Regions from separate parts of the Comamonas fluminis genome, predicted to be linked through region 1. Evidence: predicted binding sites of a transcription regulator. Region 1 holds the regulator's gene; each other region holds the start of a gene.
The links. Region 1 encodes FNR, which switches genes on or off when oxygen is low (the NO sensors DNR and NnrR bind a similar motif). Its sites were predicted from a motif close to TTGATNNNNATCAA; they were not measured.
Positions count from the first base shown of each region.

Region 2: a site for FNR is predicted at 1,999-2,012, ahead of cyoA (ubiquinol oxidase subunit II). Genes of this name have one in related genera too.
Region 3: a site for FNR is predicted at 5,947-5,960, ahead of mhpA (bifunctional 3-(3-hydroxy-phenyl)propionate/3-hydroxycinnamic acid hydroxylase MhpA). Genes of this name have one in related genera too.
Region 4: a site for FNR is predicted at 5,496-5,509, ahead of dsrO (sulfate reduction electron transfer complex DsrMKJOP subunit DsrO). Genes of this name have one in related genera too.

Region 1 covers NZ_CP066783.1:2,024,893-2,032,786, forward strand. The annotation lists gene ccoP (cytochrome-c oxidase, cbb3-type subunit III) at 1-833, shown strand, start outside; gene ccoG (cytochrome c oxidase accessory protein CcoG) at 916-2,361, shown strand; gene JDW18_RS09690 (FixH family protein) at 2,446-2,751, shown strand; gene JDW18_RS09695 (hypothetical protein) at 3,039-3,302, shown strand; gene fnr (fumarate/nitrate reduction transcriptional regulator Fnr) at 3,388-4,110, opposite strand; gene hemN (oxygen-independent coproporphyrinogen III oxidase) at 4,383-5,765, shown strand; gene JDW18_RS09710 (sulfite exporter TauE/SafE family protein) at 5,769-6,485, shown strand; gene JDW18_RS09715 (cyclic di-GMP phosphodiesterase) at 6,574-7,839, shown strand; gene JDW18_RS09720 (sensor domain-containing protein) at 7,836-7,894, shown strand, end outside.
Region 2 covers NZ_CP066783.1:2,535,654-2,543,547, forward strand. The annotation lists gene JDW18_RS11960 (helix-turn-helix domain-containing protein) at 1-367, shown strand, start outside; gene JDW18_RS11965 (MFS transporter) at 427-1,767, opposite strand; gene cyoA (ubiquinol oxidase subunit II) at 2,107-3,162, shown strand; gene cyoB (cytochrome o ubiquinol oxidase subunit I) at 3,225-5,231, shown strand; gene cyoC (cytochrome o ubiquinol oxidase subunit III) at 5,224-5,856, shown strand; gene cyoD (cytochrome o ubiquinol oxidase subunit IV) at 5,857-6,282, shown strand; gene JDW18_RS11990 (SURF1 family protein) at 6,291-7,076, shown strand; gene JDW18_RS11995 (ATP-binding protein) at 7,225-7,894, shown strand, end outside.
Region 3 covers NZ_CP066783.1:3,572,114-3,580,007, reverse strand. The annotation lists gene JDW18_RS16600 (tripartite tricarboxylate transporter substrate binding protein BugE) at 1-918, opposite strand, end outside; gene JDW18_RS16595 (CaiB/BaiF CoA transferase family protein) at 1,033-2,283, opposite strand; gene JDW18_RS16590 (acyl-CoA dehydrogenase) at 2,535-3,725, opposite strand; gene JDW18_RS16585 (LysR family transcriptional regulator) at 3,921-4,859, shown strand; gene JDW18_RS16580 (DNA-binding transcriptional regulator) at 4,956-5,777, opposite strand; gene mhpA (bifunctional 3-(3-hydroxy-phenyl)propionate/3-hydroxycinnamic acid hydroxylase MhpA) at 6,004-7,791, shown strand; gene JDW18_RS16570 (3-carboxyethylcatechol 2,3-dioxygenase) at 7,833-7,894, shown strand, end outside.
Region 4 covers NZ_CP066783.1:2,325,872-2,333,765, forward strand. The annotation lists gene JDW18_RS11065 (tetrathionate reductase subunit A) at 8-3,199, opposite strand; gene nrfD (NrfD/PsrC family molybdoenzyme membrane anchor subunit) at 3,321-4,355, opposite strand; gene dsrO (sulfate reduction electron transfer complex DsrMKJOP subunit DsrO) at 4,520-5,374, opposite strand; gene JDW18_RS11080 (PAS domain-containing hybrid sensor histidine kinase/response regulator) at 5,835-7,703, shown strand.

The sequences.
Region 1 (7,894 bases):
TGCTGATTCTGGTGGCGCGCAAGAAGGTTGTCCCCTCGGGTGATAACACCACTGGCCACGTCTGGGACGGTGACTTGCGTGAACTCAACAACCCCATGCCCAAGTGGTGGATGGGTCTGTTTGTGATCACCGTGGTCTTTGGTCTGGCCTATCTGGCGGCTTACCCAGGTCTGGGTGCCTTCAACGGCAAGCTGGACTGGAGCCAGACGGGCGCCTATGACAAGGAAGTGGCCAAGGCCAAGGCGGATCTGGAGCCGCTGTATGCCAAGTTCACCAGCATGCCCACCGAAGAAATGGCTAAGGACCCCCAGGCCATGGCCATCGGCGAGCGTCTGTTCATGAACAACTGCGCACAGTGCCACGGCTCTGATGCACGCGGCAGCAAGAGCTTCCCCAATCTGGCAGACGGCGACTGGCTGCACGGTGGCACCCCTGACAAGATCAAGGAAACCATCACCAACGGCCGCATCGGCATCATGCCCCCCATGGCCGCTGCCGTGGGCACGGCTGACGATGTGCGCAACGTGGCCAACTATGTGCTGAGCCTGTCGGGCGGCCCTCACGATGCTGTCAAGGCTTCGCTGGGCAAGTCCAAATTCGTGGCCTGCGCAGCCTGCCACGGCATGGACGGCAAGGGCAACCAGGCCATGGGTGCACCTAACCTGACCGACGACATCTGGCTGCATGGCTGGGGTGAAGCGGCCATCGTCAACATCGTCAACAACGGCAAGCACAACGAAATGCCTGCCCAGAAGGAAAAGCTGACAGAGGCGCAAATCGCTGTGCTGGCTTCCTATGTGTGGAGTCTCTCCAACGTGCAGACACAGAAATGATCTGAGTGAAAAGGCGGTGTCAGTGGCACCGCCTTTTTTGCGCTGGGAATTTCAGTAATTACAAAAATATTAAGGAACTGCGATGTCATGCGACCCCGGGAAACCGCGCAAGATCATCCCGATCACCCCCGAGCCTAAAGACGGTACAGAACCTGGTTATGTGCCTTTGTTTGCCTCTGAGCAAAAAGTTTACTCACGCTCCATCAGCGGTGTGTTTGCACGCTGGCGCTGGGTCATGGTGCTGTTGACGCAGCTGTTTTTCTATGGCATGCCCTGGCTGCAGTGGGGCGAGCGTCAAATGCTGCTCTTTGATCTGGAAGCGCGGCGCTTTTACCTGTTCGGGCTGGTGCTTTACCCACAGGATTTCATCTACCTCACCGGTCTTCTCATCATCAGCGCGCTAGCGCTTTTCCTGTTTACGGCCGTCGCCGGACGCCTGTGGTGTGGCTTTACCTGCCCGCAGACGGTCTATACCGAAATCTTCATGTGGATCGAGAGCAAGGTCGAAGGTGACCGCAGCGCTCGCATGCGCATCGACAAGAATGGCTGGACCTTCGAGAAAATCTGGAAGAAGTCGCTCAAGCAGTTTCTGTGGATTGCCTTGTCCCTGTGGACGGGCTTTACCTTCGTGGGCTTCTTTGTGCCCATTCGCGAACTGGCGGTTGAGCTGCTGTCCTTGCAAGGCAACTGGCAGATCTTCTGGGTGCTGTTCTACGGATTTGCCACCTACGGCAACGCAGGCTATATGCGCGAGCAGGTCTGCAAATACATGTGCCCCTATGCGCGCTTTCAGAGCGCCATGTTCGACAAGGACACCATGATCGTCAGCTACGACGCTGTGCGTGGTGAAGGTCGCGGTCCCCGCAGGAAGGGCGTGGATTACAAGGCCGAAGGTCTGGGCGACTGCATCGACTGCAAGCTGTGCGTGCAGGTCTGCCCTGTGGGCATCGACATCCGCAAGGGCCTGCAGTACGAATGTATTGGCTGTGGCCTGTGCATCGACGCCTGCAACTCCGTGATGGACAAGATGGAGTACCCGCGTGGCCTGATTCGCCTGACCACGCAGAACGCCGTGGCCAAGGCCTGGAAGCATGCGCAGATGATTCGCCGTATCTTCCGCCCCCGCGTGCTGATCTACTCCACAGTCTTGATCGCCTTGAGCGCGGCCATGATTGCCAGCCTGGTTCTGCGCGAGCCCGTCAAGGTGGACGTGATTCGCGACCGCGCAGCGCTCTCGCGCATCGTGGCAGGCGGCAAGCTGGAGAACGTCTATCGTCTGCAGATCATGAATGCGACAGAGTCCGAGCAACGTTATCGCATCACTGCGGTGGGCCTGCAGAGTCTGGAAGTGGCGTCCGAGCAGGAAGTCACCGTGGGCCCGGCAGAGACACGCGGCATTGCCGTGCGTCTGCAGATTCCTTATGGCTCGGCCGATGCGGGCTCGCACACCATCCACTTCAATCTGGATGCGGTGCAGGCCGGTGGTGGTCGCGTCTCCGAAAAAGCCGTCTTCCTCGTGCCGCGCTGAGCGGCAAGGTTATCGACTATCCGCAACAATAACTCTGCCTGCGGAGCCTCCCGGGCAGAGTTCATCGATTGAAAGAGGTCTGCCATGTTGGCAACATCAGCCCGCGCAGCAAGCGCAATCAAACCCAAGCACCCCGAGGACGGCAGGCCCTGGTGGAAGTACGCCCATGTCTGGCTGGTTTTTGCCGGCCCGGCGATTGTGGTCGTTGCCGGTTTTGTCACGGCCTATATCGCCATGAGCAAGCCCGATCCCGTGATTGACCCTGACTACTACCGTCACGGCATCGAGATCAACCAGCGCCTGAGCGAATCGCAAAAAAGCCTGGCGCCCGCTGTGACCGGTCGCAACCATGCGGCAACGCCCGCGCAGGATCACCCCACCGATCGCTGATGAATGGCTTGTCAGGCCCTCCTTCTGGCGGCCTGAAGCTTGACCAAGGCCGCTGAGCGGCCTTTTTTCATGCCCTGATTTTCAAAAAGAGGAGCTGTGGGCGGTTGATCCGCAAGGGCTTTCAAGACAATCTGGCTTGAAGTGGAGGATGGGAAGGCGCCAGTAGCTATCAAATCAAGAGTTCCTGCGGGTTTATCTGCTCGGGGCTTGCCCGCACTGGGGCTGTTCAGTGGCTGAAATTGCTGTGCAAAATGTGTTCATCCCCCGACAGCCCATGGAGATTCGTGATGGACACTCAGCGCTGGATGTGGACTGCCTGGCCTGCTTTTCTGGCCGCTGCAGTCATGGAAATGGTGGTTTTTGCCTTTGTGGACCCGCTGGATGTGCACTGGCTGGGTGCGCCGCTGGAATGGTCACGCAGCGCCATCTACACGGCGGCCTTCTTTGCCTTCTGGCTGGTCATGCTGCTGTGCAGCGTGATGACGCGCATGCTGGCGCGCTCGGCTCAGGATTTGAACGACGGCATTGTCTCGCAGCCGTTGCCCGAATGAGCTGGCTGCGGCAAGTGCGCCGCGCTCAAACAACAAAGCCCGCGTGATGCGGGCTTTTGTCATGGGCTCAGTCAGCGCTTGTCGATCAGTTCTGGCACTGCTGGCTGTTGACGATGCGCTTGAGCGCTTCGGTATCCAGAATGCGCAGATGGCGCTGCTTGACTTCCACAATGCCTTCCTCGGCAAACTTGGAGAAGGTGCGGCTGACGGTCTCCAGCTTCAGGCCCAGATAGCTGCCAATTTCCTCGCGGGTCATGCGCAGCACCAGCTCGGACTTGGAGAAGCCGCGTGCGGCCAGGCGCTGCACCAGGTTCAGCACAAAGGCGGCCAGGCGCTCTTCAGCGCGCATGCTGCCCAGTAGCAGCATGACGCCGTGCTCACGCACGATCTCGCGGCTCATCACCTTGTGCACATGGTTTTGCAGGGCGGTGACTTCACGCGACAGCTGCTCCAGCTTGTCAAAAGGCATCACGCAGACTTCTGCGTCTTCCAGCGCCACAGCGTCGCAGGTGTGGTGATCGTTGACGATGCCATCCAGACCAATGATTTCACCGGCCATCTGAAAGCCCGTGACCTGGTCACGACCATCTTCGGTGGCCACACAGGTCTTGAAGAAGCCCGTGCGGATGGCGTACAGCGAAGTGAACTCCTCGCCATTGCGAAACAGCAGACCGCCGCGCTTGATCTTGCGGCGCGTGGCCACGATTTCGTCGATGCGCTCCATTTGGTCGTCGTCCAGGCCCATGGGCATGCACAGTTCACGCAGATTGCAGTTGGAGCAGGATGCTTTGATGGTCTGAAGATTCATGGCTTTAAAGCAGCGGCACAGACAGACATGGGTATGAAGTCGCGCCGGTCATTGACCTCTAGGGTTGGTAATGAGATGGATCAAATTGTCGCAGCACTTGCCTTGTTATCCCTTGATGTGAATCAAGGACAGGAATTTTGCCTTGGGGCACATTGAAGAGACTGATTCCAATAACACGCGCTCACTGCAACAACAATAGGTGTCGGGCTTCGCTGCAAAACAGCCAGGCTCAGGCGCTGGCTGCAATGTGAGTACACCCTGACAGACAAGTTATGACCGCAGTTACGCCCGAGTTGCTAAGCCGTTTTGATATCGCGGGGCCTCGCTACACGTCGTTCCCTACAGCCGACCGTTTTGTTGAGGCTTTCGGTCCTGAGGACTATACCTTGGCGCTGCAGCAGCGCAAGGCACATTCTGGTGCCCGGGCCTTGCCTCTGTCGCTTTATGTGCATGTGCCGTTCTGCGAGTCGCTGTGCTACTACTGCGCCTGCAACAAAATCGTCACCAAGCACCACGAAAAAGCGGTGCAATACCTTGATTATCTGCGCCGCGAAGTTGCCATGCATACCGAGCATTGTGGCAAGGGCCAACTGGTCAGCCAGTTGCACCTGGGGGGCGGCACGCCAACCTTCTTCAGCGATGAAGAGCTGGGCCAGCTCATGGAGCTGCTGCGCGAGCATTTCAAGCTCGACCCCGCAGGCGAATACTCCATCGAGGTTGATCCTCGCACCGTGAGCAACGAGCGCCTGCTGGCACTCAAGGAGCTGGGTTTCAACCGCCTGAGCTTTGGTGTGCAGGACTTTGACCCTGATGTGCAAAAAGCCGTGCACCGTGAGCAGCCTGCAGACCAGGTATTTGCCTTGGTGGAAAAAGCGCGCGAGCTGGGCTTTGTCTCCATCAACGTGGACCTGATCTACGGCTTGCCCAAGCAGACTCCGCAGTCTTTTGCACGCACGCTGGAGCAGGTCAACAGCCTGCGCCCTGATCGCATTGCGCTGTATGCCTATGCGCATCTGCCAGAACGCTTCAAGCCGCAGCGCCGCATTGAGTCTGCCGATCTGCCCATGGGGCAGGACAAGCTCAATATGCTCTCGGGCGCGATTGATGCCTTCATGGAAGGCGGCTATGTCTATGTGGGCATGGACCACTTCGCGCTGCCCAGCGATTCGCTGGCCGTTGCCAAGCGCCAGGGGCGTTTGCATCGCAACTTTCAGGGCTACAGCACTCAGCCAGACTGTGACCTGATCGCGCTGGGGGTATCGGCCATCGGCAAGGTGGGCGCGACCTACAGCCAGAACGTCAAGACGCTGGAAGAGTATTACGACGCCATTGACGGTGGCCTGCTGCCCGTGCAGCGGGGGCTCGCACTGTCGCGCGATGACATGGTGCGCCGCGCCGTCATCATGGCTGTGATGTGCCAGGGTGCGGTGCTGTATGAGCCCATGGAGCAGGCCTGGCTGATTAACTTCCGCGAGTACTTTGCGCCTGAGATAAAGGCATTGGAAGAAATGCAGTCCAATGGCCTGCTGACGCTGGGTGAAGAGGGCTTTCAGGTTACGGCGCTGGGCTGGTTCTTTGTGCGCGGAGTAGCCATGCTGTTTGACCGCTATTTGCAGGCCGACAAGAACCGTACGCGTTTTTCACGCATCATCTAGCGCATGTTGTTTTCGCTGGTCTGGACTGCTTTGATCATGGGGCTCGTGGGTGGGCCCCATTGTCTTGTAATGTGCGCTGCGCCCTGCAGTGCAGTCACTGGCAGTCACGCTCTGGCGCCGGGCCAGCGGCCTGTGGTGATGCACGGGTTGCGCAAGCGCCAGTGGCTGCGTGCCAGCCTGTTTCACCTGGGGCGAATCGCTGGCTACGCGGCGCTGGGCGCGGTGGCTGCGGTGGCCATGGAAAGCCTGTCCTGGCTCACCAGCCAGACGACGGCGCTGCAAAAGCTCTGGACACTGATGCATGTGGCTGTCATGGCCTGGGGTCTGGCCATGGTGGTTCAAGCCCGTCAGCCCGTGTGGCTGGAGCGCGCAGGTCGTGCAGCCTGGGCCAGGGTTCAGCCTTGGGTTAGTGCGCCCGGCGGCAGTATGGCGGCGGGCTTTGCCTGGGCGCTGATGCCTTGCGGTTTGCTGTATTCGGCGGTGCTGGTGGCCGCTCTCAGCGGTGGGGCATGGCAGGGTGGCTTGTCCATGGCCGCCTTTGCGCTGGGCGGCGGTGCCTGGTTGGTGGGTGGCCCATGGCTGTGGAAGCTGAGCCAGAGCCGCATCAACCATTTCCGTGCCGAGTGGGGCACGCGCATTGCGGGCGTGATGCTGATAGCGGTGGCAGCCTGGGCGCTCTGGATGGATCTGGTCTACAAACCCAGCCTGTGGTGCAGATAAGCCTGCGGGTAGCAAAAAATATGTAGGGTCTTGTCTTACAAGAGGGTGTAGCTGCGCATAATGCAGCATTCTGTATGACTCGCTCACCGTGAATCGTTTCGTCGCTATTGATATCGGACAGCTGCGTATCGGCATGTATGTTCATCTGGAGATGGGCTGGCTCAGCCATCCATTTCCGGTCAATAGTTTCAAGATCACAACGCAGGAGCAGTTGCAGACACTGCAGGCCCTGAAGCTGAGCCACATTCAATACGACCCCAGACGCAGCGATGTTTCATTGCCGCCAGTCGATGGCGAGGCTGAGGCCGAGCAAGTTGCAGATGCACCCCGCCTTTCGGCCCATGCGCAGGAGATGGAGCATTGGTCGGCCAATATAGAGGTACTGCGCTCTGGCTTTCATGCAGCGCAGGCCAGTTTTGATGCCGTTCAGGCACTGGCGCAGACCCAGCCACAGCTGGCACGCTCGCGCAGCGATGCCGCAATTGATAACTATGTGACCCATCTGGCCGCGGAGCGCGACCTCAGCCTGCATCTGCTGTTCGATGAAAGTGGCGGCTCTGCCAGCGCACATGGCGTGAACACTGCAATGCTGGCCCTGCTGCTGGGCAAGACATTGGGCTTTGATGCAGGTGCCCTGCATGACCTGGGCGTTGCGGCGCTGCTGCATGATCTGGGCAAGCAACGACTGAATATTTTCCCCTCCAGCTGTGCGCTCAACGAGCTTGTGCCGGGCCGGGCGCAGCCCCCTCAGCCCTATGCCAGCCATGTTGGTGAAAGTGTTGCGCTGGCGCAGGCCATGGGTTATGCGCCTGCCGTCACAACGGCTATTGCCCAGCACCATGAATGCGCTGATGGCAGTGGTTTCCCGCTGGGCCTGCTGGCTTCGGATATGGACAGAAGCGGGCAGATTCTTGCGCTGGTCAACCACTACGAGCGGCTGTGCAATCCACCGGCTCGCGGCATGGTTGCGCTCACCCCCCATGAGGCATTGGCCAGTCTGTATGGTCCGTACCGACAGAGGTTTTCGCCAGAGCTGCTCAGCGCCTTTGTTCAGACCCTGGGGGTCTATCCGCCGGGTTCCTGGGTGGAACTTACGGACGGCAGGCAGGGCTTGATCGTCAGCGTGAATATGGAAAAAGTGCTCAAGCCCACTGTCATGGCTTATGGCGCAGCCGCCGGGCAAAGCGGGCAGCAACTGGTGGAGCTGCATCAGCAGTCTGAACTGGGCGTGCGGCGCGGCTTGAATAAAGACCAGGTTTTGCCAAAAGTGCTTGCTACCCTACAGCCCTATAAGCATTTGTGCTATTTTTTTGATAGTTCAGCAGTGGCTGGTGCAGAGAAGGTTTCATCGTGAGCTCACAGCCGTCGAAAGCCATTACAGATCGTTTGAACGAAACCCTGTTCAATGC
Region 2 (7,894 bases), 510 kb from region 1:
GTCCACATGGCCCGCACAATCACGCAAAGCCCTGCAACTGGAAAGGTTCAGAGATCTCATCGACGAACACATGCGCCACCGCTGGGGCGTGAGTCAATACGCAGAGCAGTTGGGAATCAGCGCTGGCCAGTTGACTCGGCTGACGCAGGAAAGCCTGGGAAAATCCAGCAATGCACTCATCAACGAGCGTGTCCTGGTTGAAGCGCAGCGAGAGCTGATCTACACCAACTCCAGCATCAAGCAAATTGCAGATGGCCTTGGCTTCGAGGACGAGAGCTACTTCGGGCGCTTCTTTCGCAAGCACACAGGCCTGAGCCCTCTGTCCTTTCGAGACCAGGAGCTTGAACGCCTTCGCTCGACGCAATAAGTCTTTCCGCATACAAAAACGCCCGGGCAAGCCGGGCGTTTTGCGCAAAGAGCGATGGATTACTGATCGCGTGCCTCAATGGCGCGGTTGATGCCCAGAGCCGCCAGAGTGCACAGCGCACCGGACAGCAGGTAGATGCCCAGAGCGACCAGACCGAACTTGGCAGACACCCCCAGAGCCACCAGCGGCGCAAAGGCTGCACCAATCAGCCAGGCCATATCGGTGGAAAGCGCTGCACCGGTATAGCGGTAGTGCGCCGAGAAGTTGGAAGTCACCGTGCCCGAAGCCTGACCGTAAGACAGACCCAGCAGGATGAAGCCCACAATGATGAACACATTGTTGCCCACCGTGCCACTACCCAGCAGCCAGGGCGCCAGGAAGCTAAAGATACCAATCAGGCAAGCCATGGTGCCCAGTGTGTTGCGGCGGCCCACGCGATCAGCCAGCCAGCCCGAGAGCATGATGGCCGCACCCGCCAAGATTGCCCCAATGATCTGCACCACCAGCACATCCGTCATGGACTGGTCGGAGTACATAGAGATCCAGGACAGAGGGAAAACCGTTACCAAATGGAACAGCGCAAAGCTGGCCAGTGCAGCAAAGGCACCGATCATCACATTGCGGCCCTCATCACGCACCAGGCTGGTCACGCTGATGGGCTCCAGTTCTTTTTCCTGCAGCAGCTGTGTATAGGATTGCCCCACCACCAAGCGAAGACGCGCGAACAAAGCTACTACATTGATAGCAAATGCCACACAGAACGGATAGCGCCAGCCCCAGCTTAGAAACTGATCGGCAGTCAGACTGGAATAGAGGTACGCAAAGATGGCTGCGGCAATGATGAAGCCCAGCGGCGCGCCCAGCTGGCCGATCATCGAATACCAGCCTCGCTTGTCCTTGGGTGCAGACATGGCCAGCAGCGATGGCAGGCCGTCCCAGGTTCCGCCCAGTGCCAAGCCCTGCCCCACGCGCAAAATCACCAGCGCCCAGACGGCCTTCATGCCAGCCGCCTCGTAACTGGGCAAAAAGGTCATGCCCACCGTGCAGACGCCCAGCAGCAGCAGGGCCAGGGTCAGCTTGGTTGCGCGGCCCCAGCGCCGCTGCACGGCCATGGACAGCGCGGTGCCCACAGGCCGCGCCACAAAGGCTAAAGAGAAGATAGCGAAAGCCGCCAGCGTTCCATCCAGCTTCGAGAGGTAGGGGAAAAGAAGGGTCGGAAACACCAGCACGCAGGCGATGCCGAACACGAAGAAGTCAAAGTACTCGGACGAGCGACCAATGATCACACCAACCGCAATTTCACCAGGAGTGACATCCTCATCGGTGTTTGCATAGGCCAGCTTTTCCGAGTTGTCATAGTCTTGCGGAGTAAGACCAACGGATGGGTTCATGCTACTCATATAGATACAGCTCCTTGTCTTACTTGTCTTGTCCCTTGGACAGTTCTGTTCTACGCCCAAGCATGTGCAGCTGCAATAGAGTTTTTGCCCTCAGGGATGTCGGCAACAGGCTGATGCGCCAGGCTCTGTGGGGCATCTTCTATCTTTTACAAGAGCTTTCTCACGCTTCTTCAGGCAAGCTTCCGACAACGCTAAGCCCTTGTCACATAGCGGATTTCACCTTCAAAGACCTTGACCTTGGACAAAATGTCCAATGGACAAATGTTAAGTTGGTATTACATTTGACGAGATCCAGTAATCCGCGTTTACACCTAAGCGAGACTTTGTCACGCCCAAAGCATGTTAAAAATCAAGGAAATCCGTGGGCCCGCGTGGCTCACTGCGGCCGCGTTGACCGCAAGCCTCGCTGGTTGCAGCAAGGCTGTCGTTCTCAACCCGGCTGGCGATATTGCCAAGCAACAAGGCGATCTGGTCGTTACGGCCACTTTGCTGATGCTGCTCATCATCGTCCCCGTCATCTTTTTGACGCTGCTGTTTGCCTGGAAATACCGCCAGTCCAACACCGAAGCCAAGTACGACCCCGAATGGCATCACTCCACAGCGCTGGAACTGGTGATCTGGACGGTGCCTCTGCTCATCATCATTGCCCTGGGTGCCATCACCTGGATCAGCACCCACAAGCTGGACCCCTATCGTCCCCTGGACCGCATCTCCTCGACCAAGGCGCTGGACCCCAACGTCAAGCCTCTGGAGATTCAAGCCGTGTCGCTGGACTGGAAGTGGCTGTTCTTCTACCCCGAGCAAGGTATTGCGACGGTTAACGAAGTGGCTGCCCCGGTGGACCGCCCTATTCACTTCAAGCTGACTTCCAGCCACACCATGAACGCGTTCTACGTTCCTGACCTGGCAGGCATGATCTACACCATGCCCGGCATGCAGACTGAACTGAACGCAGTGATCAACAAGCCCGGTGTGTATGGCGGCAAGTCCTCCCACTACAGCGGCGCTGGTTTTGCAGGCATGACCTTCAAGTTCCATGGCCTGGAAAACGATCAGTTTGACCAGTGGGTTGCCAAGGCCAAGACCGAAGGCAAGGCCCTGACTCGCGATGCGTACCTCGACCTGGCCAAGCCCAGCGAGCGTAACCCTGTCGAGCGTTTCGCCACTGTGGACGAAGGCCTGTACAGCAAGGTTCTGAACCGCTGCGTGGAAGACGGCAAGATGTGCATGAACGAAATGATGGCCATTGACGCTGCTGGCGGCAAGGCTCCTGCACACCACAGCAAGGCCTCCAGCGCGATCCTGCCGATGGACGTCTGCACATCGAAAGATGCTGACCGCGTTGTCGCTTTGCTCGACGAAGTCGCCACCTCCGGAGCTGTCGCACAGCAATAAGTAGTTCACGGCGCGGGTGAGCCTCTGGCTCTACCGCTCCAATACGACAAAAGAGACTCAACATGTCTGAAACAACAACCCCGGCCGCCCACTGGCTGTTGGGCCGCATCACATGGGATCAGATTCCCATGACGCATGAGCCCATCGTGCTCATGACCTTTATTGCCGTGGTGCTCGGTGGCCTCGTCGTCATGGGCGGCATCACCAAGTTCCGCCTGTGGGGCCCGCTGTGGCGCGACTGGATTACGTCCATCGACCACAAGAAGATCGGCATCATGTACATGATCCTCGGTCTGGTCATGTTCCTGCGCGGCTTCGCGGATGCCGTGATGATGCGTCTGCAGCAGTCCATGGCCTTTGGCGACAGCATGGGCTATCTGCCTCCTCACCACTACGACCAGATCTTCACCGCCCACGGCGTGATCATGATCTTCTTTGTGGCCATGCCTTTCGTGACCGGCCTGATGAACTACCTGGTTCCTCTGCAGATCGGCGCACGTGACGTGTCCTTCCCGTTCCTGAACAACTTCAGCTTCTGGATGACCACAGGCGGCGCCGTGCTGGTGATGATCTCCCTGTTCCTGGGCGAGTTCTCCACCTCCGGCTGGCTGGCTCTGTCCAACCTGGGGCACCAGAATCCTGGAACCGGTCTTGACTACTACATCTGGGGCCTGCAGGTCGCAGGTGTCGGCACCACGCTATCGGGTATCAACCTGATCGTGACCATCATCAAGATGCGCGCTCCTGGCATGAACCTGATGAAGATGCCCGTCTTCACATGGACTGCTCTGTGCACCAACGCCCTGATTGTGGCTTCCTTCCCTGTGCTGACCGCCGCTCTGGTGCTGATGTCGCTGGACCGCTATCTGGGTACGCACTTCTTCTCGAACGACTTCGGCGGCAACCCGATGTTGTACGTGAACCTGATCTGGATCTGGGGTCACCCTGAGGTTTACATCCTGATCCTGCCTTGCTTCGGTGTGTTCTCCGAAATCGTGGCAACGTTCAGCCGCAAGCGTCTGTTCGGTTACACCTCGATGGTTTACGCCACCGTGTGTATCACAATCCTGTCCTACCTGGTGTGGCTGCACCACTTCTTCACCATGGGCTCGGGTGCCAGCGTGAATACCTTCTTCGGTATCACCACGATGATCATCTCGATTCCTACTGGAGCGAAGATCTTCAACTGGCTGTTCACCATGTACCGTGGCCGCATCCGCTTCACAGTGCCTATGCTGTGGACGATCGGCTTCATGGTGACCTTCGCCATTGGCGGTATGACCGGCGTGCTGCTGGCCGTTCCTCCCGCAGACTTTGTGCTGCACAACTCGCTGTTCCTGATCGCCCACTTCCACAACGTGATTATTGGTGGCGTGGTGTTTGCCGTGTTTGCCGGTATCAACTACTGGTTCCCCAAGGCTTTCGGCTTCCGCCTGAACGAGTTCTGGGGCAAGGCTTCCTTCTGGTTCTGGCTGGTCGGTTTCTGGGTTGCCTTCACTCCCCTGTACATCCTGGGTCTGATGGGCGTGACTCGTCGTGCCAACCACTTTGACGATCCTTCTCTGCAAATCTGGTTCATCGTTGCTGCCTGCGGCGCTGCCCTGATTGCTGCGGGTATCGGCTGCTTCTTCATCCAGCTGGGCGTGTCCATCTGGAAGCGCAACGAACTGCGTGACGAAACTGGCGACCCATGGGAAGGCCGTACCCTGGAATGGGCCACCTCCTCTCCTCCTCCCCAGTACAACTTCGCTTTCACCCCCGTGGTGCACGAAATTGACGCCTGGACTGACATGAAGAAACACGGCTATCAGCGTCCGCTGACCGGTTTCGAGCCCATCCACATGCCTGCCAACACTGGCGCTGGCGTGGTGATCGGCGGCCTGTCCACCGTTCTGGGTTTTGCGCTGATCTGGCACATGTGGCCTCTGGCGATCGCTTCGTTCGCCGCGACCATCCTGGCTTCGATCATTCATACCTTCAACTACAAGCGTGACTACTACATCCCTGCAGCCGACGTGGCAGCAACGGAAGCAGCACGCACCAAGCAGCTTGCAGCAGCCCATGTCTAATACACATATCAACGCTGGCGGCGCGGCCGCCCTGGCTCCACGCGAGTACCACCTCGCGCACGAGCCCCACCCAGAAAACGGCACCTCGCTGGGCTTCTGGCTCTACCTGATGAGCGACTGCCTGATCTTTGCAGCCCTGTTCGCCACCTATGGCGTACTGGGTCGCAACTATGCAGGTGGTCCTTCCGGCAAGGATCTGTTTGATCTGTCGCTGGTGGCCATCAACACGGCCTTCCTGCTGATGTCATCCATCACCTTCGGCTTTGCCATGCTGCAAAAGCAAAAGAAGAACGTGAACGGCACTCTGCTGTGGCTGGCCATCACCGGCCTGCTGGGCGCAGCCTTCCTGGCTGTGGAACTGTATGAATTCCACCACCTGATCCACGAAGGTGCAACGCCTCAGAGCAGCGCCTTCCTGTCGTCCTTCTTCACACTGGTGGGCACCCACGGTATCCACGTGACCTTCGGTCTGATCTGGCTCATCACCCTGATGATTCAGATCAAGAAGCACGGCCTGATCAATGAGAACGTGCGCCGTATCAACTGCCTGTCCATGTTCTGGCACTTCTTGGACGTGGTCTGGATCGGTGTGTTCACCTTTGTGTATCTGATGGGGGTGCTGTAAATGAGCGCACACGATATCCACGCTGGTCACGACGATCATCACGATCACGACGACCTCCACGTCACCATGGGTGACTATGTGAAGGGCTTCATCCTGGCCGTCATCCTGACTGCCATCCCCTTCTACCTGGTCATGAACAATGTGATCACGGACCGCAGCACGGCTGTGCTGGTTCTGGGCCTGTTTGCCATTGTTCAAGTGGTGGTGCACATGGTGTACTTCCTGCACATGAACGGCAAGATTCAAGGCGGCTGGACCATGCTGTCCACCATCTTCACCGTCATCTTCCTGGCGATTGCGATCTCCGGCACCTTGTGGGTCATGTTCCACATGAACACCAACATGATGCCCGGTCATGAGATGCACCAGCCTGCCAGTCAGGCCGATCATGCTGGTCACACTGCTCCTGCAGTTGTTACACCTTGACTGACCCCATGAAGAACCAGAGCGCTGCGCGGCAGCGCTCTCCCTTCGCCAAGGCGATGCTCGCGATAGTGGGCATCGCCTTGTTTTTAGGGTTTATGACTCTGGGCACCTGGCAAGTCCAGCGCCGCGCCTGGAAGCTTGATCTGATCGAGCGTGTGGACCAGCGCGTGCATACCGCCCCCACACCCGCACCAGCCTCCGGGCAATGGCCACAGATCAATGCTGCCAGCTACGAATACCTGCCCGTCAGCGCCCAGGGCGTATGGCTGGACAAGCAAACCGTACTGAGCAAGGCTCTGACCGAAGCCGGTGCCGGTTTCTGGGTCATGACCCCGCTGCAGCAGGCCGATGGATCGCAGATTCTGATCAACCGCGGCTTTACCCCCGAAAACCTGCGCAGTACCTGGCTCAAGCAGGTTGCCGAATCCACGCCTTCCACCGAGACGGTAAACGTCATTGGCCTGATGCGCATGAGCGAGCCCGGCGGCGGCTTTCTGCGCAAGAACGATGCGGGCAATGGCCAGTGGTTCTCGCGCGATGTGGCAGCCATGTCCCAGTCCATGGGCCTGAGCCATGCCGCGCCCTACTTCATCGACCAGGGCGTGCCTGCTGGCAACCCCGCCTATACCAAGGACGCCTTCGGCGCCGATGTACTGCGCCCCGGCATGACCGTCATCAAGTTCTCTAACAGCCATCTGGTCTACGCCCTTACCTGGTACGGGCTTGCAGCTATGGTTTTAGGTGCAGCATGGCTGGTTCGCCGCCATGACAAAGCCCTGAGCAAGCAGGACTGAAGCCACCGAGCTTTGTCCATTTGTGACCATGAAGCGCCCTTTCAAGGGCGCTTTTTTTATCTCCACTCAAGCACAGCCCTGCCCGCCTACACCAAAAGCGCATAGCCCCAATGCCTCAGGCAGTTGATGAGTCAAGGACAATTGCAGGGTGAGCAAAAATTCTGATTCCCTGTTCCGCGTACAGCGCCTGACCGAACGGCAGAACATGCAGCTGCTGATTCAGCTGCGCTGGATCGCCGTGGTGGGTCAGGTCGTCACCATCTCGCTGGTGCACTATGGTTTTCATATCACCCTGCCCTTGCTGCCCATGGCTCTGGTGCTGGTGGCACTGGTCGCCACCAATCTGGCCTACATCTACTGGAGCCAGGGCCTGCACCGGCGCGTCACCTCGCGCAGCCTGTTCTTTGCGCTACTGGCCGATGTGCTGGCCCTGACGATTCAGCTCTATCTCAGCGGCGGCGCCAGCAACCCCTTTATTTACCTGTATCTGCTGCAAGGCATCTTGAGCGCCGTGCTGCTGCGCCCCCACTACACTTGGTGCGTGGTGGCCGCCTCGTTTGTCGGCGTGATTGGCCTGACGCTGTTTCACCAGCCGCTGCATGTACAGTTTCATAGCCAGGAAGGCCTGCCCAGCCTTTATGTGGTGGGCGTGCTCATCAGCTTTGCGCTGACCAGCATTCTGACCATCGTATTTTTGACCCGCATTGTGGACAATATGCGCCGCCGCGACACCCGCCTCTCGGACATGCGCCAGCGCGCCAGCGATGAAGAACACATCGTGCGCCTGGGCCTGTTGGCCACCGGTGCGGCCCATGAGC
Region 3 (7,894 bases), 1.5 Mb from region 1:
CAGCTCTTCGGCCATTTGCTTGGCAAAGGCTTCGGGGGTGTCGGCCATGATGATGGAGCCGCTTTCCTCGATGCGCTTTTTCACAGCAGGGTCCTGCACGGCCTTGCGCACGGCGGCGTTGACCTTGTCCACCACTTCCTTGGGCAGATTCTTGGGGCCGACGATGCCGTAGTACGCCATGCGGTTGACCTGGGGCAGGCCCATTTCCTTGAAGGTGGGTACATCAGGCAGCACGGCCAGACGCTGGGGCGCGGCCACCACGATGGCGGTCAGGCGCTTTTCCTTCACAAAGGGCAGGGTCGAAGGGAAGTTGTCAAAAATCAGCGGAACCTGACCGGCAACCGCGTCGTTCAGCGCCGGGCCCGAACCACGGTAGGGCACGTGGGTCATGTCGGTCTTGGTCTCCAGCTTGAACATTTCCATCATCAGGTGGGTGATGGAGCCCTGGCCGGGCGATGCATAGGAGTACTTGCCGGGGTTGCTCTTGACCTCAGCCAGAAAGCTCTTGTAATCCTTGCCCGCGAACTTTGGGTTGGCCGCAATGATGTTGGGGGTGGCGGCGATGTTCACGATTGGCGTGAAATCGGTGGCAACGTTGTACGGAATCTTGGGGTTGATGGCCGGGTTGGTGGCCGTGGTGGACACAGTGGCAATGCCCAGGTTGTAGCCATCGGGCTTGGCGCGTGCGGTTTCTGCCGCGCCAATGCTGCCGCCACCACCACCCTTGTTTTCCACCACCACGGACTGGCCTAGTTCCTTGGACAGCGGCTCTGCAATGATGCGGGCGATCAGGTCCGTTGTGCCGCCAGCGGCAAAGGGCACCAGCAGGCGGATGGGCTTGTTGGGGTAGCTGGCCTGTGCTTGTGCGGCGCCGCAAAACGCCAGGGCGGCGAGCACGGTGGCTGTGAACTTGAACATATTTGTCTCCTTGCTAATGTGATGTGCAGAACAGCGCTTTTTGTGAAAGCGGTCTGCCGTTTTCCGGGGCTTTAGCCCTCTTGAAATGAAGTGGTTCTGGCCGGGTGTGTGGCTTCAAACAACCCCTTGTTGGTGCAGCGCGGCGATGTGCTCGGCATTCAGCCCCATCTCGCGCAGCACTTCGTCCGTGTGCTGGCCCAGCGCTGGCGGGGCGCTGCGGTAAGTCACGGGCGTGGCCGACAGGCGCATGGGGCTGGCTACGGTGGAAACGTGGCTGATGCCGTCGCTTGCCTGGCGCGGCAAGGTCTTCTGAATGCCGCGCGCCTTGACCTGGGGGTCTTCAAACGCTTCGGCAATCGTGTTGATGGGGCCGCAGGGCACGGCCTTGTCTTCCAGCAGCGCAATCCAGTCCGTCGTGCTGCGCAGCAGCATTTGCGGCTTCATCAGGTCGAGCAGTGCAGCGCGGTTCTGCACGCGGGCGGTGTTGGTGGCAAAGCGCGCATCCTGCGCCCAGCCGTCCTGACCGATGGCGGCGCAAAAGCGGGCGAACTGGCCGTCGTTGCCAATGGCCAGCAGCACATTGCCGTCCAGCGTGGGAAAGTCCTGATATGGAGCCAGGCTGGGGTGAATATTGCCGGCGCGGCCCGGGGCCTTGTCCGTGGCCAGAAAGCCCGCTGCCTGATTGGCCAGCACGGCCATGCCTACGTCCAGCAGCGCCATGTCGATGTACTGACCTGCGCCGGTAGAGTGGCGCGCATTGAGTGCGGCGAGGATGGCATTGCTGGCATACAGGCCGGTAAACACATCGATCACCGCCACGCCCACTTTCAGCGGGCCGCCACCGGACTCACCATCGGCATGGCCGGTAATGCTCATCAGCCCGCACATGGCTTGCACCATCAGGTCGTAGCCGGCGCGTTCGGCATAGGGGCCGTCCTGGCCAAAGCCGGTGATGGAGCAGTAAATCAGGCGCGGGTTGGCGGTCTTCAGGCTGTCATACTCCAGCCCGTACTGGGCCAGCCCGCCAGTTTTGAAATTCTCCACCACCACATCGGCCTCAGCCGCCATGCGCTGCAGCAGGGCGCGGCCTTCGGGGTGGGCCATGTCCACAGTCATGCTGCGCTTGTTGCGGTTGCAGGCCGTGAAGTAGCTGGCTTCACGTGTGTCGTTGCCCGCATCGTCCTTCAAGAACGGAGGCCCCCAGTGCCGCGTATCGTCACCAGCCACGGGTCGCTCAATCTTGATCACATCGGCGCCCAGGTCAGCCAGCATCTGCGTGGCCCAGGGCCCCGCCAGCACGCGCGACAGATCCAGCACCTTGATGCCAGCCAGTGCGCCAGTGGAAGTGGTTGTCGATGCGTTCATGTCAGAGGAGTCCAGAAACGGGGAGCTATGAAAACAGAAGCTGCTTGCGCTGTATTGGTATGAATTTTGAATAAAAAGTGATTCAAAACCCATTCAAATAAAGAGGTACTAGCTAACAAATGGATAGCAAATCAGATGAAGCGGCCATACCTGAACCAGTGCCAGTGACCTGCGCCACCGCCCCAAGGTGAGGGCAGCAAGCAAGAGCCTAGGCGGCCCCGCCGCCTCGCGGCGAAGCCGCTCAGGGGGTGTCAGTTAAATGCAGCGATGCCAGTTTGCGCACGGCCCAAAATCAGGGCGTGGACATCGTGCGTACCTTCGTAGGTATTCACCACTTCCAGGTTCACCAGATGGCGGGCCACGCCGAACTCGTCGCTGATGCCGTTGCCGCCCAGCATGTCACGCGCCATGCGGGCAATGTCCAGCGACTTGCCGCAGTTGTTGCGCTTGATCAGCGAGGTGATTTCGATCACGTTCTGGTGCTCGTCCTTCATGCGGCCCACGCGCAGCGCGGCTTGCAGGCCCAGGGTGATTTCGGTCTGCATATCGGCCAGCTTCTTCTGGATCAGCTGGTTGGCGGCCAGAGGGCGGCCAAACTGCTTGCGGTCCAGCGTGTACTGGCGGGCGGTGTGCCAGCAGTCTTCGGCGGCACCCAGCGCGCCCCAGGCAATGCCGAAGCGGGCGCTGTTCAGGCAGGTGAACGGGCCTTTCAGACCACGCACATCGGGGAAGGCGTTTTCTTCGGGGCAGAACACATCGTCCATCACGATTTCGCCGGTAATGGAGGCGCGCAGGCCCACCTTGCCGTGAATGGCGGGCGCGCTCAGGCCCTTCATGCCCTTTTCCAGCACAAAGCCGCGAATCTGGCCCACGGTGCCGTCTTCGGCCACTTCCTTGGCCCAGACCACAAACACATCCGCCACGGGGCTGTTGGTGATCCACATCTTGTTGCCCTTGAGCTTGTAGCCGCCGTCCACCTTATAGGCGCGGGTAGCCATGCTGCCGGGGTCAGAGCCGTGGTCAGGCTCGGTCAGACCGAAGCAGCCAATGAACTCGCCAGAAGCCAGCTTGGGAAGGTATTTCATCTTCTGCGCTTCGGTGCCGAACTCGTTGATGGGCACCATCACCAGAGACGATTGCACAGACGCCATGGAGCGGTAGCCGGAGTCCACACGCTCGATCTCGCGTGCCACCAGGCCGTAGCTCACATAGTTCAGGCCTGCGCCGCCGTATTCGGTGGGGATGGTGGGGCCCAGCAGGCCCAACTCGCCCATCTCGCGGAAGATGGACAGATCAACCGACTCATTGCGGAACATGGCTTGCACGCGGGGCTTGAGCTTGTCCTGGCAGTACTCGCGTGCGGCGTCGCGGATCATGCGCTCGTCTTCTGTCAGTTGCTGGTCGAGCTGCAAGCAATCGTCCCACTGGTAACCATTGGCCATGTTCATCTCCTGAATGCGAAAGTGTTGAGTTGCAGGCCTGCTGCCTGAGTGCTTGCACACATATTAGGTTTGCCAAACCTAGCGAGGCAAACGATGATTAATCATCTATGGATGAGTAAAATGCATGTATAGATGCATTAATCAGGGTTATCCCGTTGTTTTTAGCTTAATCCATGCGTTTTAAGCACAAGATATATGCGTAGAGTTCTTCCCTCCACCCAGGCGCTGGCCTGCTTTGAATCGGCCGCCCGGCACATCAGCTATACCAAGGCGGCGCAGGAGTTGTCGCTGACGCAAAGCGCCGTCTCGCGCCAGATCATTGCGCTGGAAGAGTTTGTGGGCGTGGCCCTGTTCAAGCGCACGCGCCATGGAGTGCTGCTGACCGATGCAGGCCAGCACTACGCCAAGCAGGTGGGCCGCTGGCTGCAGGGGCTGGAGCGCGACACGCTGGATTTGATGAGCCACCAGGGCGAGGGCGGCCCCATCAACCTGGCGGCAGTGCCCACCTTCACCACCCGCTGGCTGCTGCCGCGCCTGCCCCAGCTCACGCGCGAGCACCCGGACATCACCGTGCACATCGATGTGCAGACCCGGCCTTTTCTGTTTGCCGATACCGTGTTTGACGCCGCCATCTACGCGGGCACGCCCGAGCAGGTGGCGCGCTGGCCCGGCGTGCAGGCCCAGTGGCTGATGGATGAAGAAGTCGTGCCCGTTTGCAGCCCGCAACTGCTGGCCACCGCCCAGCAGCGCGACCCGGGCCGCGCCTGGCTGCCCGTGGGGCCGGAGGTGATTGCCCGCCTGCCACTGCTGCAGCAAAGCACGCGCCCGCAGGGCTGGAGGCAGTGGTTTGAGGCCATGAACGTCGATGCCCCGCGTGCGCTGGACGGCATGCGGTTGGAGCTGTTTTCCATGCTGGCCGTAGCTGCCAGCCAGGGTCTGGGCGTAGCGCTGATGCCGCCTATGCTGATTGAGCAAGAGCTTGCGCGCGGCGACCTGATCATTGCCTGCCCCCAGCCGCTGCGCGGCAACCGGGCGTATTACTTGGTCACGCCCGAATTGGCGGCGGATGCCCAGCAGAGCCCAGCATTGCGCATTTTCAGCGCATGGCTGCAGAGCCGAGCGAAGGGTGACTGATGCACAGCTACCGGGATTGGGGCCATGCGTAGTCAGTGAGAGATCTCGTGCGGCATTGCAGCGAGGCACTGGCCAGAAGCCTGCTGCGGCTTGGTCTCAATTGCCCCTGTTCATCCATGGCTGAATATCTTTGCCAATGCGCTGGGCAAGGCGCTTCAGGCGAGGAAGGTAGCGTTTTTCCACTTCCGTGACATTGATCGCAGCTTTGGGGAACACAAGGTTGATACCGCCGTGCAACTGGCCACGCGAAACCACTGGCACCGCAATGGCCGCAAAGGCATGCTCTCGATCCCAGTCGCCATCATTCATTGCATAGCCACGTGTGCGCGTTTCAGTGATTAAGCGCTCTACCGCTTTGACATCTCGCGCCATGCTCCCCACTTCGTCAGTTCGTTGTCCGAGCAGGGTCAGCAGTCCTTCCCTTTCGGAATCAGAGCAAGCGCTTAAATAGGCACGCCCCATGGCAGTAAAAAACAGCGGCAGCTTTTCGCCTATTTTTCCGCGGTGCTGAGAGAGAAGACTAAACCGGTGAGTGCTCTCTCGCACCACCATGAATCCACCTTCCAGTGTTCCCAGATCACAGGGCCAGAGCAGATCGGGTATGGCCGCACGCATGAGTGGCAAGGCAATCTGCTCCACCCAGTCATCGTCGACAAAGCCTTCGCTCAATCCTCGGACGGCAAAGGTCAGGTAGTACTGGCCTTCTTTTTCTCCCTGACGGACATAGCCGTCGGCACGCAGAGTCTCCAGCAGACGCTTGACGGTAGTTCTGTGGATATTGCAGCTTTGCGCAAGGGCCGTGGTTGTGGCGATGCCGCCAGGCGCTCGATTGAGAGCCTGCAGCAATGCCAGCCCACGAGAAAGGCTGCGCACATCCTTGTAGTCATTGCCGGTTGATGCGGTGTCTGAAGGTTTCATGGCAATCCATGGTGAAAAAATGGTTCAAGTCCCTTGATGACCCAAAGACGCTGGAGCGATCAGACCGTTTTTGATGAGGGTGATCCCGGGCTTTTGACTCTAGGGTTAAGGGTATTTACGAGCAAATATGTGCACCACGTGCACATGGTTCGGGATTTTGGCATTGATGTTGAGAATGATCAAAACAGCAAGAAATACGTGCTGAAGCGACATTGGAGACAACGCCATGAATGCCCAAGATCAACGACAAGTTGAAATCAACGAATGTGATGTTTTGATAGTTGGCGCAGGGCCTGTGGGCCTGACACTGGCCAACACCCTGGGCCTTGCCGGGGTGAGCGTGCTGGTGATTGAAAAGCTCGACAGCATCATCGACTACCCACGCGCTATCGGTATTGATGACGAGTCCCTGCGCACTTTGCAGGCGGCAGGGCTGTCGGAGCAAGTGCAGGCGCACATCACGCCAGATCACTGGATGCGCTTTTACACGGCATCGGGCCAGTGCTTTGCTTCCATTGAGCCACGTACAGACGAGTTTGGCTGGTCACGTCGCAACGCGTTCATTCAGCCGCAGGTCGATGCCATCCTCTACCAGGGGCTTCAGCGCTTTCCCAAGGTTCAGGTGTTGCTGGGCCAAGAGCTTCAAAAGTTCTCCCAGACAGACTCTGGCGTGAGTGCAGAAATTAAAAGTGGAAGTGGTCAGGTGCGCACGCTGACGGCTAAATACATGGTGGCCTGCGACGGTGGCAACAGCATGATTCGCCGCACGTTGAACATCGGCTTTGAAGGCCGGACCAAGCCCAACCAGTGGATTGTGGTTGACGTGCGCAATGACCCGCTGGGCACGCCGCATATCGGCATGCACTGCGATCCCGAGCGCCCCTATGTCTCGGCAGCACTGCCTCACGGAATTCGTCGCTTTGAATTCATGGTCATGCCCGGCGAAACTGAGGAGGAACTCTCCAAGCCTGAGAACCTGGCCCAGTTGATGCGCAAGGTGGTGGCAGACCCTGACAAGGTGGATTACATCCGTAAGCGCGTCTACACCCACAACGCCCGTCTGGCGGATCAGTTTCGTGTGAACCGTATTTTGCTGGCGGGAGATGCCGCGCACATCATGCCGGTCTGGCAAGGTCAGGGCTACAACAGCGGCATGCGCGATGCCAGCAATCTTGCATGGAAGCTGGCAATGGTTGTCAAAGGCCAGGCGGGCTCCAGCCTGCTTGACAGTTATGAACAAGAGCGCCGAAGCCATGCCCGCAGCATGATTCACCTGTCTGAAGTTGCGGGAGACATTTTTGCGCCGGAGAGCCATACCGCAGCCAAGGTGCGTGACACCGTGATGCTGGCGCTGAACGCTGTTCCCCCGGTGAAGCAGTATTTTGCGGAGATGCGCTTCAAACCCATGCCGCGCTATGAGCAAGGCGTGGTTCTGCATCAGAGCGCAACCAGCAACCAGGGACAAAAAACTCCCTTGGCCGGTTTGCTGGACCGCTCCGGAGACACGCCTCTGAGTCGACTGTTAGGCTTGATGGCCGAGAAAAAAGAGTCTCTGTTTGGCCGTCTGGTGCATGGCCTGGAAGCCCCGCAGCCCAGCCCCGTCGGGCGCATGTTCATTCAGCCCAGAGTGCTGACTGCACAAGGGGAAACAGTCCGTCTGGATGACCTGATTGGCCTGAACTTCGCCGTCATCGCCTGGGGCACCGATCCAAGCTATGGCATGGATGACAGAGCACGTGCGTTCTGGCAAGGGCTGGGAGCCCGCTTCATTCGAGTGATGCCAACAGGTCAGCTTGCGCACGCCTCGTCAACGAATGATGGTGTGCTGACGATTGGTGATGCGCAGGGGCGTATCAAGGACTGGTTCGGGGCACAAACCAAATCGATTGTGTTCGTTCGCCCGGACCGCTTTGTGGCCGCACTGGCGTCTCCGCAGGAGGTGTCGAGCATCACAAGACAACTGGCAGGTGTGCTTCATGCGCAATTGCCCGCTGCAGCGCAGGTGCTCGCATGATTGAGGTCGCACTTCAGAATGCGAAGCGCGCATTTTTGGGCATGTCTCACTCTCCGCTGCTGGGGCTGAACCCTGTCAGCGAAGAGGATCAGAACGCCCTCGA
Region 4 (7,894 bases), 300 kb from region 1:
CCAGCCATCAAACCTTAGTCACTTTGACCGGCAGACCTTGCCTCACCACCGCCCCCGACACCCAATCAATCCAAACATTGTCTTTGCCAGGCCGCGTAGGGTCCGCAAAGCCCAGCATATTCAGATTCACGCCATTGCCGTGCTGCGGGTTGGCGTGGGTGGGCTTGCCGTCCACCACGTGGGCCACGGTGCCCAGCTGCTTGTGGCCGTAGCCATGTTCAATAGCGATAGCACCGGGTGCAATTCCGGCGCGCACCAGGGCCACGCCTTGCAGTTTGCCGCCAGGGGTGCTCAGCTCGATATGGTCGCCGTTGGCGATGCCCAGGCGTGCCGCGTCGTCTTTGTGCAGGCTGACGGGGTTGTGCGGGTGCACCTGGCGCAGGCGGCTGGCGGCGATGGACATGCTGCTCATTAGGTTGGATTTGTAGCTGGTCATGGTCAGCGGCCAATCCTCGGTGTTGAACACGGCGCGCATGTCGCTGCCGTCGGCCAGGCGGGTGGGGTACCAGGTGGGGCAGCCGCTGTAGCGTTCGCCGGTCATGGAGTGCTTCATTTTGCTCAAGCCCTCATGCCAGAAGGTGGCGGGGAACTTGGCTTGCAGCTTGAGCTGGTCGCCCTTCCAGGCGTCGTCTTGCTTGTCAAAGCGGCCGCCCCGGCTCATCACCATGGCGACGCGGCGCACTTCTTCGGGTTTGACGGATTTTTCTACCGAGGGCATCCACTTGGTGAGGCCGGTGATGGCGATGTCGTCGTCGCTGGCTTCTGGCACGGGCTTGCCGGCCTGGTAGGCGATGTTGCACATGCCGCGCAGGTAGAAGTCTTCGGCGTTTTTCAGATCAAGCGGTTCGCCTTCCTTGGTACTCATCGCGTTTTTGCCAAAGCCGGGCAGGCCCAGTTGCTTGGCCACGGCAAAGACAAAGCTTTCAAAGCTGATGGCCTGGCCGTCTGCGGTTTTGGCGGTGGCGGCATCCACTGTGGGCCAGCGCACGGTGCTGCTTTTGGCCACCACGTCGGCCCAAGGCGCGCCAATGCCCCAGCTCTCGTAGGTGACGGTGTCGGGCACGATGTAGTCGGCCAGGGCCGAGGTCTCGTTGATGAACGGATCGACCGAGACAAACAGCGGCAGCTTTTTCGGGTCTTTGATGGCCGTGGCCAGCGTGTTCTCGAAACCGCAGATGGCGTAGATCGGGTTGCTCATGTGGTTGATCCAGGCCTTGACCGCGTAGGGGTAGCCCAGCAGGCCTGCGGCCAGCATTTCGCTACTGAGCCCACCGGGGGCGGGGTACCAGGGCGCTTTGGCGGGGTAGGGGTTTTGGCCGGTTTCCTTTTTGCGCTTGAACTCGCTGGTCTTCTCGTACGGGAACTTGGTGCGCGACAGCGCCACGCCCACGGGTTTGACCGCCCCTTCAAACTGCGCAAAGTTGTAGCGCGGGCCGGGGCCAAAGGGGCCGAAGGGGCCTGCATCCATGACCCAGCCACCCTTGACGTTGAGGTTGCCGATCAAATTGTTGAGCATGGCAATGGCAAAGGCGGTGTAGAAGCCCGAGCCGTTCATGGTGCCGCCGTGCGAGTTGGCCACGGCCTGCTTGCCATGGCTGGTGAACTCGCGCGCCAGGTCTGCTATCTCTTTGGCGGGCACGCCGCACAGGGCTGCGTATTCGTCAATCGTCTTTTTGTGCGCTTCCGCACGCAGCTTGACGAAGGAGGTGCAGACTGCGATGGGTGTGGGTTCTTCGATCGCGTCTGCAGCCTTGATGGGCGTGAACTCACGCTCCACGATCAGCTCGGCAGGCGTGGCCACGGTGTGCGGGGCTAATTTGAAGCCGCCCTTTCCATCGGCCAGTTGCACCACGTACACGTCTTCGGCGGGCGTCTTTTCATCAACCGGCTCGGGCATGGGCAGACCAATGTCCGCACCGCGCAGGAACTGGCCAAAGCGCGGGTGCTTGGGCTCGTTAATCAGCAAATGGGTGGCGTTGCTCCACGATGCCTCGCCCATGGCGGCCATGGCGGCGGGGCCGGGCTGGGTCAGAAACTGCTTGTCGTAGCGCTCGTTGTCGATGATCCAGCGGATCAGGCCCATGGCCAGCGCCAGATCAGAGCCGGGCTTGACTGGCAGCCAGCGGTTGTTGTCGCCCGCGGCAAAGCTGGACGAGGTGGGCAGCATGGGCGAGACCACCACGTATTGGTAGGTGTTCTCATTGCGCGAGCGGGCCTCGGCCAATTCACGGCCCACGCGCTGGAAGGGGTTGCCCGATTGCGCGGGCGAGGTGCCGATAAAGAGGCCAAAGCGCGAGTTTTTCCAGTCCGGCTTGCCGTGGGGCATGCCCGCCATATCGCCCAGCGCCGCGCCCGTGCCCACGCGGTAGGTTTGGCCGCAGTACGAGCCGTGGTTGGAGACGTTGATGGTGCCAAACGCCTGCTTGGCAAAGCGGTTGACCAGGGGCGTGCGGCCTTCGTTGGCGGCCTCGGTCACCAGCAGCTGGTTGGATTTGGGGCCGTACTCGGGGTTGGCTTCGTCGATCAGCGTTTTCACATCGCGGATGGCACGCAGGCCGTCCACATGGCCTTCGCCAAACAGATCGCCGCCTTCGCAAATCTCTTTGACCAGCTCTTCCAGCGAAATCGTCTTCCACTGGCCAGAGCCGCGCGGGCCCACGCGCTTCAAGGGCTTGAGCACGCGGTGTGCGGCGTTTTGATGCTCCAGCATGGCCGAGCCGCGCGCGCAACTGGTGGCGCGGCCTTCCAGGCCGTTGTCGCCGCCCAGCATGGCGTAGACCTCGCGCACGGGCGTTTCCATGGGCGCGGGGTTGGTAGTGGCCAGCGGGTGGTAGGGGTTGCCAGCGATGCGGATGATCTGGTTGTGGTCGGTGTCGACGCGCACGCGCACGCCGCACTGCGTCCAGCAGCCTAGGCACGACGAGGGGCTGACCACCTGGCCGACTTGCGTGCTCAGCTTGCCGGTGGCGGGGTCAATGCGGAACTCTGGCGTGAGCGAGTTGCCGCGGGTGGCGCTTTTTGTCGTCTTGCCGGAGGTGCCCGTAATCAAGCCCTTGGCACCCTTGGCCACGGTTTCGCCATAGCCTGCGGCAAAAGCGGCCAGGCCACCTGCCACGGCACCGCCGCGCAGCAGCATGCGGCGGCGCGCGATGTTGGCATCTTCAGGGGAGAGTTGGGGAGCGTTTTTTTTGTCTGTCATGGTCTTGCCCTTAGTCCCTTTGTGAGGGGGGAAGTGCAAGCGCTGGCAAATACTATATTTTTGATAGCTGCTAGCGCTTGCTGGTATTGCGGTAGAGGCCTATTTGATCTAAAGGGCCTAATTAAGCTGTGGCTTGGCGTTGGGGGAACAGCTCCAGCGCCCAGGTCGCCATGGCCAGCAGTGCCACGCACAGGCCCGCCACGCCCAGCATGCCCATCAGGCCTTCGCCGCCCAGTGGCATGCTGTACAGATACAGGCCCGCGCCAAACTTGGGCACGCCTTGCACGCCCATGAACAGCGCCCAGCGGAAGGCCCAGGCGCTGGCGGCTAGGCCCGTGCCCAGCACCAGGGTGTAGCCCTTGGCGCCCAGGCGGCGCTCGCCGCGCAGCAGGGCAATCACCACGGCTGCACCAAAGATGGCCGAGCCCAGCATGGAGATGCGCCAGACGGGGAAATCCTTGAACAGGCGCACGGCCAGATCAAACGAAGGGCTGTGGCCTGCAATGCCGTACAAGGCCCAGGTCAGCGCAGAGATCACCAGACCAGTTGCTACCCACAGGCCCAGGTTGCGCAGGCCGTGCAGGGTTTCAAAATCGGGCTGCAGCTTGGCAGGCAGAAAGCGGAACAGTACAAAAGCCATGCCCACGGTGGCCAGCCAGCCGCTGAGCGCCAGGTTGATCGGCACCCACAGCGTGTTCCACAGCGGACGCGAGCGGATCACCATGATTTCGGCACCCGAATACAGCACGATGGAGAGCGTGGACAGCACCAGCACAGGCACCAGCGCCCGCATCAGCGCAGGCTTGCCCAGCCACCACAGCGCGCACATCAGCACGCACAGGCCCACAAAGGTAGGCATCAAAATCGCGCCCAGGCTCATCCACGACCAGGGGGTGAGGTGGGCGTAGAAGTGCCAAAAGCGGGCGGGCTGGTGCAAGTCAGCCAGCAGGGCGACGGGGGCGGCAATCGCGCTCATCGCCAGCACCAGCACGGCCGTGGGCAGCAGGCGCTGGCGCAAGCCATTGGCTGGGCCAAACACACAGGCCGATGTGAGCAGCGCAGCGCCGGTAGCTACGCCGACCAGGAAGAAATACTGCACAGCCCAGGGCAGCCAGGCGGCTTCGTAGGCGGGGGTCAGGAGTTCGATGATTTGCATCTGAAAGTCCTTTTTGATCTTTTATTCATGTGACTGGGTGACCGTTTCTGGCATTGCATGGCCTAAGCCAGCAACTCCGAGCAAGGGCCGTCCCGCAGCGAGGGAGTTGTCCCCCTCCCGCGTAGCGAGAGAGGGGGAAGGCGCGCAGCCGTAGGCGTAGCGACTCAGGGGGTGGCTACCAGCCTCACAGTGGCTTGACCGTCCACGCCGTTCACAAATTCATCAGGCAGGCCGATGTAGAAGACGTGCGGCTTGGTCTTCATGCCGGGCTTGAGGACCTTGATCTCGTCCTTGTGGGCGTTGATGCGCTGGTTGATCTCGCTGTGCGCGTCGTTCAAATCGCCAATCACGCGTGCGCCGCCCACACAGCTCTCCACGCAGGCGGGCAAGAGGCCGGCTTCCAGGCGGTGCTCGCAGAAGGTGCACTTGTCGGCGGTCTGTGTCTCGTGGTTGATAAAGCGGGCGTCATACGGGCAGGCCTGCACGCAGTAGCCGCAGCCCACGCAACGCTCGTTATCGACCAGCACAATGCCGTCGGTGCGCTGGAAGGTGGCTTGCACGGGGCACACGGGCACGCAGGGTGGCTCATCGCAGTGGTTGCACAGGCGCGGCAGGCTGACCATGGCAGGGGCGGCATCGCCCTGATCCACCTCGTACTGCAGCACGCTGGTGCGGAACTGGCCAATGGGCGGCTGGTTTTCGACAGAGCAGCTCACCGTGCAGGCCTGGCAGCCAATGCACTTGCGCATATCCACCAGCATGCCAAAGCGCTTGCCCTCCATGCCGGGGCGGCGCGTGGGTTGAAAGCTGGGGTCGCCGGGCAGGGCCGCACGGGCGGAACCGGCCAGACCAAAGCTGGCGGCCACGGCAATCAAATCCTGCAAAAAGCCGCGCTTGGCTTGCACAGGGGCGGATACGGCCTGGCTGGAGGCCGCCTTCTGAGGGCCGGAAGACGCGGTGGCGCAAGCGCAGGCACTGCCGGCAGTGCAGCTGGAAGATTCTGGAGTGTGAAGTGGCATCGCCCTTCCTTTCATCGTCGCAATGGCATCAGATCGGGTTCTGATGTTTTATGCATAAAAGAGTATTTAATTAATATCTTTTATGTGTAATTGACTATATGAATGGGGCGTATGCGCCTGGTTGATTTGAATCAAGTCTTACGTGCTTCTGTCCGTTTCAGAGGGGCAATAAAACCTGAATCAATCCAATGCCTTAAGCATGAAGTTGATACATTAATAAACCATTAAAAATTGCATATATTGCAGTTACAAATGGCTGCATCTGAAAGCGGCGGGCAAGGCAGCTTTTGTTTTTTCGGCAGAGCGCAAGCTGTCACAGGCTTGTCCTACAACTTGTTGCAGATTGGGCTGCGCAGAATCCTGGGTTTCCTGTTTGCGTAGTTGGCGCTAGTTAACGTTGGAATTTGATCTGATGAATATGTCCGGCCATGAATTGATGGATGCGATAAAACAATCCCACATGGCTTGGGGCTTGATCGATGCGGATAGCCACAGTCTTCTGTGCGCCAGCAGTGAGCTGACGCGCCTGATCAAGCAAAAGCAGATGGAGTCCGGCCTCAACCCGCTGCGCGACTGCCCTGAAATGCTGGCCCGGCTGCAGCAGTGTGCGCAGCAGCAGAGCTTTCTGGCTTTTGACAGCGAACTGCTGCACGCCCATATAGAACTGCTGCCCGTCAAAGCGCCGGACGGACAATCAGCCCAGATTCAGATTTTCTGGATGGAGCTGCCCCGCACCAGCGTGCAGGCCGGTGCTGCGGTGCAGCAGCAGGAAGCGGTTTACAGACAACTGGTGGACGAATTTCCCCACAACGTCTTTCTCTGCAGCCCCGGGGGCGAGATTTTCTGGACCAACAAGACCTCCAACCAGTTCAAGTTTGGGGCAGACGATATTGCAGACTTCGCCAGCACCGCCTGGATAGACAAGATCCACCCTGACGATCAGGACATGGCGTTTCGCAATTTTTCCACCGGTATGGCGGTGGGCTGCATAGAGCCCTACCGTGTCCGCCTGAAAAAGCACAACGGCGAGTTTGAGTGGTATCTGTTCACCGGCGCCCCCATGTTCGACGAGGCCGGGAAGATCAGGCACTGGGTAGGCGTCAATATCAATATCGACAAATTCAAGCGTGCGGAAGAGGCCGCTGAGGCGCATACACAGGCGCTGTATGCGCAAATCAACGGCTATGTGCGGCGTCTTGAAGAAGCCCAGAAGCTGGCATCTCAGAACCAGAAGCAAGACCTGCTGAGCAACCTGGCCGGCAGCGTGGCCCATGAACTGAACAATCTGCTGTTTGTGATGGGGCTGAATGCCGAAGTGCTGCAGCGGCGCATTAACGACGAGGGAATGAACGACAACCTCAAGGCCGTGCGCGAGAGCATTCGCAAGGCCGCTCGCCTTTCATCCCAGCTGGCCGGTTTTTCCGGGCGCACGCCGCAAGCCCGCTCCGTCATCAACCCCACGCAGCTGATCAAGGAGCTGCAAGAGCTGCTGCGCAAGGCCGCTGGCGCCGAGGTGGATCTTCGCATCGCAGTGGATGCCGAAATAGCCAACCTGGAAGCGGACAAGGCCTATCTCGAAAACTCGCTGATCAATCTCATCATCAACGCCCGCGACGCGGTGGAAGGGCGCGGTAGTGTGCAGCTTTCGGTGCGCAACGAAGTCGTGCTGCGCGATGGCAAATCGCAAGACTACGTGGCCTTTCATGTCACAGACAACGGCTGCGGCATCGCGGAGCAGGCGCGCGAACAGATCTTCAACCCCTTCTACACCACCAAGCCCGCAGGCGGCGGTGCCGGTCTGGGGCTGCCCATGGTCAAGAGCTTCATGGAAAGCTCGGGGGGCTACATCGACGTGCGCTCTCAGCCAGCGCAGGGCAGCACGTTTTCGCTGTACTTCCCGCGCTCGCAGCAGGCGCAGGAAAACAACTTGCCCGCACAATCGCTGCGCGGCGAAGAAACCGTCATGGTGGTGGAAGACGACCCCGCCGTGCGCGAAGCCGTGGCCGCCGCGCTGTGCGCCCAGGGCTACAAAATCGTGACCGCCAACAACGCCGAGCACGCCATCCTCTTTATCCAGAGCGGCATCAAGATGGACCTCATCGTCTCCGACGTCAGAATGCCAGGCAAGCACACCGTGCTCGACATGATCGCCTGTGTGGAACAAAAGCTGCCGGGCATGCCCATCATTTTTGCGACCGGCTACTCGGCAGACATCGTCGTCCAGCAGGGCCTGATCAAAGACAAATACCCCGTGCTGTTCAAACCATTTACGGCGCAGGAACTCAACAGCAAAGTTCGCAGCCTGCTGACCCCCAAAAACGCTGCCTGAATTTCAGCAGTTGCCAGCCCCTGCAATCGACTGCAATCCAATGCAACGCCCTGCAGTCTCCGCCTCATCTCAACAGGCTCGGCATAAAAATGGCTGCAGTCAATAGCGGGCATGCGGTAGCTGCTATTGTTTTTGAAAATGTAGCGCTTTAGAGCCGCTTGTATGTTTACGGTGTCGGGGTGAGGGACAAG